Linked DNA regions of Enteractinococcus fodinae. The protein of the gene in region 1 binds, or shares a complex with, the protein of each later gene. Links are inferred from orthologs where the notes say so. Each region holds a gene or a part of one and is shown on either strand. Other genes may lie near its edges. The genes, in order: secG and secY.

Region 1 (3,244 bases):
GGCGTACCGGATCTTCGAACAGATGCAAGATACCGAACGCTGGAGGCTGTTGTCTTCCAATGGGGCGAACCTTCAGCGCCCACTGTGGGCGTCAACTGGTACCAAAAACCCGGACTACTCAGACGTGCGGTACGTCAACGGATTGGTGGCGGAATATACGGTCAACACCCTGCCCGAAGACACGCTCAATGCGGTGGCCGATCACGGCGAGATTACGGGCAATCGCATACCTGATAATTATGAGATGGACGATGCGCACATGGATGACTTGGCACGCGCCGGGATCGATTACGCCCAGGTTGTAGCCAAGTTAGAAACTGAAGGTCTCGAGAAGTTCGTCGAGGCATGGAACGAGCTGCTTGAGGGGATCGAACAGCGTCTTGAGCAGTATAAGTAGGTAATAGAAACACAGCAGGGCCACCGCCAACGATATGTTGTGCGGTGGCCCTGCTGATTGGCTACGGAGGCGCTTTTTAGGCCAGTAGCTTGTGAGAGGTTATGGCAGGACGATCTGCTGACCTGGGTAGATCAAAGTCGGATCTGCGATTTTGTCAGTGTTAGCTTCATAGATGCTGTGCCAACCGCCAGCAACACCATGTGCCTGGGCGATCTTGGACAGCGTATCGCCAGCTACGACGGTGTAGGTCTCACCGGCAGGCGCAGCTTGTGCTGGAGCTGACTGCGCAGGCTGCTGCTGAGCGGGGGCTTCCTGCTGCTGAGTTGGTGCAGGGGCTTCTTGCTGCGGGGCTGGAGCCTGCTGCTGTTGGGTCTGGGCTGGAGCCTCTTGCTGTTGGCTGGTTTCCTGTTGCTGGCCGCCGGACCCACCCTGTGGCTGGGCGTTACCGGTCAGGCCAAGCTGAGCCGAGCAGGCTGGCCAGGCGCCCCACCCTTGTCCCTGTTGGACATTTTCAGCAACCCGGATCTGCTCGCTCTTGCTTGCTGCGGCAGGGTTGCCCGAGCCCCCGTAAGCTTCCCAAGTGGACTGCTTGAATTGCAGGCCACCGCGGTAGCCGTTACCGGTATCGATGCTCCAGTTGCCGCCGGATTCACATTCGGCAAGCTGATCCCACGTGCCCGTATCGGCGGACGCCGGAGTGGCAAATGCCAAGAATGGCAGCGAGATGGCTGCGGCAGCTGCGAGAGATTTGGCAGCGAATTTGCCACGTGCTGGGTTAGTCATACGAGTTTCTTGCTTCACGTTATGTCAGTCCTTTCCTTCGCGTTACCGCGATGGGGATGTCGGTCTCAGGCCAGAGCCATCCGCTAACGGGGAGGAAAAAGTCTGTGTGCTAGCGGCTATCAAAGGTCCGCAATGGCCTGAGTTCGCCACACTACAGGTTTTTGTTTCGTTATCAAACCGTTATCGAGAAATCTGGCGCACCTCAAGGTGGTCTCTTCGATCACTTGAAGTGTTAAGTTATTAAAGGACCATGTCAGAATGGGGTCAAAGCCAAGTATCTGGTGACCTTATAGTGCCCTGTGAATCAACCCTGTAAATGCTCAAATCGATATTTTTGATCAAAAAAAGTCACAAAATGGGCTCAAATCGCGTACACAAAAGGGCTGGTAGCGCGATCGCGCTACCAGCCCTATTTGAAAAATATTCCTGTTGTTTTCGGCCTAAAAATCTCCTGAGAATCGGGACAAAAGGCCCAGTGCAATAATGATCCCGCCCCACAGCACCGCCAGCGTCACGGTAAGCCTGTTGAGGTTACGTTCCGCGACACCTGAAGAGCTCAAGCCGCTGGTGACACCACCACCGAACATGTCGGACATGCCGCCTCCGCGGCCCTTGTGCAACAGGATCGCAAAGACCAACGCGACTGAGATGATCACCAGAATGATCTGGAGCACAAGTTCAAGGTTCAACGGTTTGTTCCATTCTATGTCGACTAATCGGTCACCAGGTGGTGTTCGAACCTAACAATGTTAGCGAATTCCTCGTCGTCGAGGCTCGCACCACCGACTAATACCCCATCGATATCTCGTTGGCGCATCATGGCAGCGACATTGTCAGCTTTGACAGATCCACCATACAACACCCGAGTACTCGAAGCCGTTTCAGTGTCGAAGAGCTCAGCGATAGCTTGACGAATCGCCTCCCCCATTTCTTGAGCGTCAGCAGGGCCTGCAACTTCGCCAGTACCGATCGCCCAGACTGGTTCATAAGCGATGACAAGGCTCGCTACAGCTTCCGCCTCGAGCCCCGACAGACCAGCACGAAGCTGCTCGAGAGTGAATGAGACATGATGGTTGGCTTGCCGGGTATCTAACCCTTCGCCGACACAGAGGATGGGAGTGAGCTCATGCCGGAGTGCCGCGTGGACCTTCGCGTTGATGAGGTCATCGGTTTCCCCGTGCACGCTGCGGCGTTCGGAGTGACCCACGAGCACGTACGAGCAACCAAGCTTGCCGAGAAAGTCGCCCGAGATATCGCCGGTGTAGGCCCCTGCATCGTGTTGCGAGAGATCTTGAGCGCCGTAGACAAGTTCTAGTTTGTCGGCCATGATCAGGGTTTGGACGCTTCTCAGGTCCGTAAATGGCGGGAAAACTGCCACCTGAACCTCGTCGAAGTTGTGATCATGATCGGCCAGTGTCCACGACAGTTTCTGCACCAGCGACACCGCTTGGAAATGATCCATGTGCATTTTCCAGTTCCCCGCGATCAGCGGGGTGCGGTCGTAGACGCCGTCGGTCTTTGAGGTCAATGAAACTCCTGTTGAATGTGCAACGTAGCTCAGGGGGTACGTTATTTGGTGAGTGCTTGGATACCTGGCAATGTTTTGCCCTCTAAGTACTCGAGTGACGCTCCCCCACCTGTCGAGATGTGACCGTAGTTTGTGTCGTCGAATCCCAGGGTACGAACGGCTGCTGCAGAGTCGCCACCACCGACCACCGAAAGCCCATCAACTGTGGTGAGCGCTTCGGCAACGGTTTTGGTGCCTGCGGCGAAGTTCTCCATCTCAAATACGCCCATCGGTCCATTCCAGAAAACCGTGGCGGATGCAGCAATATGGTCCGCGTACAGTTTTGCTGTTTCCGGTCCGATATCTAAGCCAAGAGCTGCAGAGCCACCCGGACCCGTTGTCATGGCATCGACCGAAACGACAGCGTGATTTGCATCCGCCTGGAATGCCTCGGCGACCACAGTATCCACCGGGAGGACAATTTTTGCTGCCCCATTTGCTGATCGTGCAAGATACTCTTTGACCACTGGGATCTGGTCCTCTTCCAGCAGGGAGGA
Region 2 (3,161 bases), 690 kb from region 1 along the record:
AGAGGTCGCAGCTCGCCGCGGACTGCCAATCGACGAAGTTGCCCCAGCGCCTATGCTGCGGACGATTGCTGAAGCCCGTGCAAAACGTGCTGAAGAAAAGGCAGGTGCGTAAGCATGTCGAACTTCGAAACAACACGCAAAAACCTTGCCCCATCCGACGCGACACTGCAGATTACGCAGGTTCGCTCGGTTATTGGCAGCAAGCCACAGCATGTTGAAACTCTGCGGTCGCTCGGTCTGCGGGGTATCGGCAAAGTCGTTACCCGCACCGCCGACCCCGTCACCGTGGGCATGGTCAACGCCGTGTCCCACTTGGTTAAGGTCGAGGAGGTCGACTAATGGCTGAAGAACAACAAGAAGCGCTGAAACTTCACGACCTACGTCCCGCTAAGGGTTCGAACAAGCGCAAACTGCGCTACGGTCGTGGTGAAGGCGGTAAGGGTGGCAAAACAGCAACCCGCGGTACCAAAGGAACCAAGGCACGCAACAAGGTGCCAGCAGGTTTCGAAGGTGGCCAGCTACCGCTGTACATGCGCCTTCCGAAACTGCGTGGCTTCAAAAACCCCGCGAAAATCAACTACCAGGTTGTCAACCTCGACAAACTGACCGAATCCTTCCCAGAAGGCGGCGACGTCACCGTTGCTGACCTCGTGGCAAAAGGTCTGGTTCGTAAGAACCAGCCGGTCAAAGTCTTGGGTTCAGGTGAAATCTCGGTGGCCGTCAACGTTACCGCAGATGCGTTCTCCAAATCAGCTGTCGACAAGATCGCCGCTGCCGGAGGCACCACCACAACTGCATAACACCGTTCTGCACTAGAACAGTGATATACCCAAGGGGCCCTCGACCTGACGCGTCTCGTCACAGGTCGAGGGCCCCAGGTTTTAACGTTAGAATTCTGAGCGTGCCTAGAATAGGTACAGCTGTGTACGTAAGATCCCCATTCTGTTGGATCTCAAAAAGAGTGCGCTCTCGCACTACTGTCAGGAGGACACTTGTTCAGCACGATAGCCAGGGTTTTCAAAACCCCAGATCTGCGGACCAAGATCCTATTTACCTTGGGCATCATCGCCATCTATCGGGTAGGGGTTTTCATCCCCGCGCCGAGCGTGGACTATGGCAACGTGCAAATGTGCCTGGCTCAAGGTGACACCACCGGTGGGCTCTATTCGTTTGTCAATATGTTCTCCGGTGGAGCGCTGCTCCAAGTGTCCATCTTTGCCCTAGGGATCATGCCCTACATTACGGCCGCCATCATCACCCAGCTTTTGCGCGTGGTGATCCCAGCCTTCGAACGACTGCAAAAAGAAGGCCCAGAGGGTCAAGCCCGCCTGACGCAATACACTCGATACCTCACCGTTGGCCTGGCCTTGCTCAACGCGACCACCATCGCCACCCTGGCCCGCTCCGGGGCGCTGCTCAACTGTAACGTCTCGCTGCTATCGGACGACGGCATCTGGTCCACCCTGCTGCTGGTGTTAACCCTGGCAATCGGGGCGATCGTCATCATGTGGATGGGTGAACAGATCACCGAACGTGGCGTCGGCAACGGTATGTCGCTGATGATTTTCGTGGCTATTTCCGCGGGCTTCCCCGCAGGGTTGGGCGCCATCTGGCAGACCCAAGGCTGGCGCATCTTCGGGCTGGTCATGGTCATCGGCATCGCCGTGATGATGCTCATTGTGTTCGTGGAAGATTCCCAGCGTCGTATCCCGGTCCAGTACGCACGCCGCCAGATCGGCCGACGCACCGTGGGTTCAACCACGACCTACATTCCGATCAAGGTCAACATGGCCGGCGTGATTCCGGTGATCTTCGCGTCCTCCATTCTGATGCTGCCGCAGATCTTGATTCAGTTCAATATGCCCACCGACGGTACTGAACCGGCCGGCTGGGTCGTGTGGTTGCAGCAGTACTTCGGCACCGGCGCCCACCCGCTGTATATGGCCGTGTTCTTCTTTATGACGATCTTCTTCACGTACTTCTACGTGACCATCACGTTCAACCCGCAAGACGTCTCGGACAATATGAAGCGCCAAGGTGGCTTCATCCCGGGCGTGCGGGCAGGTCGTCCCACCGTCCAATACCTCGAATACGTCATCTCGCGGGTGACCTTCGTCGGGGCCCTCTACCTGGGCATGATCGCCATGTTGCCACTGATCGCATTCGTGCTCATCGGGGCAGACCAGAACTTCCCATTCGGCGGCACTTCCATCCTCATTATGGTGGGTGTTGCCCTGACAACAATCAAACAGATCGACGCACAAATGGAACAACGCCACTACGAAGGCTTGCTCCGCTAAGCTGAGACCCAGATCCGAGACCCCGAACAAGGACAGGACAACACATGACACGTTTGCTCATCATGGGCCCTCCAGGGTCAGGCAAAGGCACCCAAGCTGTGCGCATTGCCGATAAGATGGCCATCCCGGCGATCTCGACCGGAGATATCTTCCGGTACAACGTCAAAGAAATGACCGAGCTGGGCCAAGAAGCCAAGCGCTACATCGACGCTGGCGACTTTGTGCCCGACGACGTCACCAACCGGATGGTCGCGGACCGTCTCAACCAGGCTGATGTGTCAAACGGGTTCCTGCTTGACGGCTATCCCAGGACCGCTGGCCAAGTTGAGGCCCTGGAAAAAATCATGGAAGAAAAAAACGATACCCTAACTGCGGTTTTGGTCTTGGAAGTGCCTGACGAGGAAATCGTCGAGCGTCTCCTGGCGCGTGCCGCGACCGAGGGTCGTTCTGATGACACCGAAGAGGTCATCAAACATCGCTTGGACCTCTACCACCAAGAGACCGAAGACCTGATCGAAGGGTATGTAGAACGCGGCATCGTTGGTCGAGTCGACGGTACCGGTGCAATTGATGACGTCACCGAACGCCTGCTGCAGACGATCTACAACATTCGTGCACGGACTGGTACGCTGCCGGTCATCAAACCACGCACGAACGATTAAGTTCTCCTGCGTTCGACAAAACCGACCCGGTCACCGGGTCGGTTTTTCGTTGGTCGACAACTTCCGCAGTGAAATTGGCACCCTCCGCCACATCACATTACGCTTGACAATTGTCCACATAATGGTCGCGGCCCGACACATCGGCCTGACCACCGGGTCGCAAAGGTTAAACACACTTCATGGCACGACATATCGAACT

What was found.
Region 2: the proteins of secG (region 1) and secY are in contact, whole or in part, in a crystal structure (PDB 5AWW), measured with the Thermus thermophilus proteins. The link is inferred for Enteractinococcus fodinae from one-to-one orthologs. Residues at the interface, in WP_223903268.1 of Thermus thermophilus: Tyr5, Ile9, Tyr12, Leu13, Ala16, Leu19, Val20, Val23, Leu24, Gln26, Glu27, Pro28, Gln30, Gly31, Ala32, Asp34, Leu35, Met36, Gly37, Gly38, Ser39, Ala40, Asp41, Leu42, Phe43, Ala45, Arg46, Val48, Tyr53, Thr56; in WP_096411648.1 of Thermus thermophilus: Leu14, Gln16, Arg17, Phe20, Ile34, Pro35, Pro37, Ile72, Arg108, Arg109, Asn112, Gln113, Arg116, Ile117, Ile120, Pro145, Gly146, Trp147, Phe152, Phe155, Val156, Val159, Thr160, Val162, Ala163, Gly164, Ala166, Leu167, Trp170, Glu173.

Annotation. Positions count from the first base shown.
Region 1 is NZ_JAVDYJ010000001.1:1,456,548-1,459,791, reverse strand. What follows is about bases 246-3,165. They hold secG (preprotein translocase subunit SecG), read right to left. Parts: upstream 1,870-3,165; coding sequence 1,621-1,869; downstream 246-1,620. Other genes in these bases: J2S62_RS06845 (phosphoglycerate kinase), read right to left, coding at 2,750-3,165; tpiA (triose-phosphate isomerase), read right to left, coding at 1,893-2,708; J2S62_RS06860 (transglycosylase family protein), read right to left, coding at 497-1,180; tal (transaldolase), read left to right, coding at 246-397. In the rest of the region: more of tal, read left to right, coding at 1-245; more of J2S62_RS06845, read right to left, coding at 3,166-3,244. UniProt on the Bacillus subtilis protein: Involved in protein export. Participates in an early event of protein translocation.
Region 2 is NZ_JAVDYJ010000001.1:770,080-773,240, forward strand. Bases 310-3,146 are described here. They hold secY (preprotein translocase subunit SecY), read left to right. Parts: upstream 310-992; coding sequence 993-2,300; downstream 2,301-3,146. Other genes in these bases: rpmD (50S ribosomal protein L30), read left to right, coding at 310-339; rplO (50S ribosomal protein L15), read left to right, coding at 339-800; J2S62_RS03670 (adenylate kinase), read left to right, coding at 2,345-2,962; map (type I methionyl aminopeptidase), read left to right, coding at 3,142-3,146. In the rest of the region: rpsE (30S ribosomal protein S5), read left to right, coding at 1-112; more of rpmD, read left to right, coding at 115-309; more of map, read left to right, coding at 3,147-3,161. UniProt on the Bacillus subtilis protein: The central subunit of the protein translocation channel SecYEG. Consists of two halves formed by TMs 1-5 and 6-10.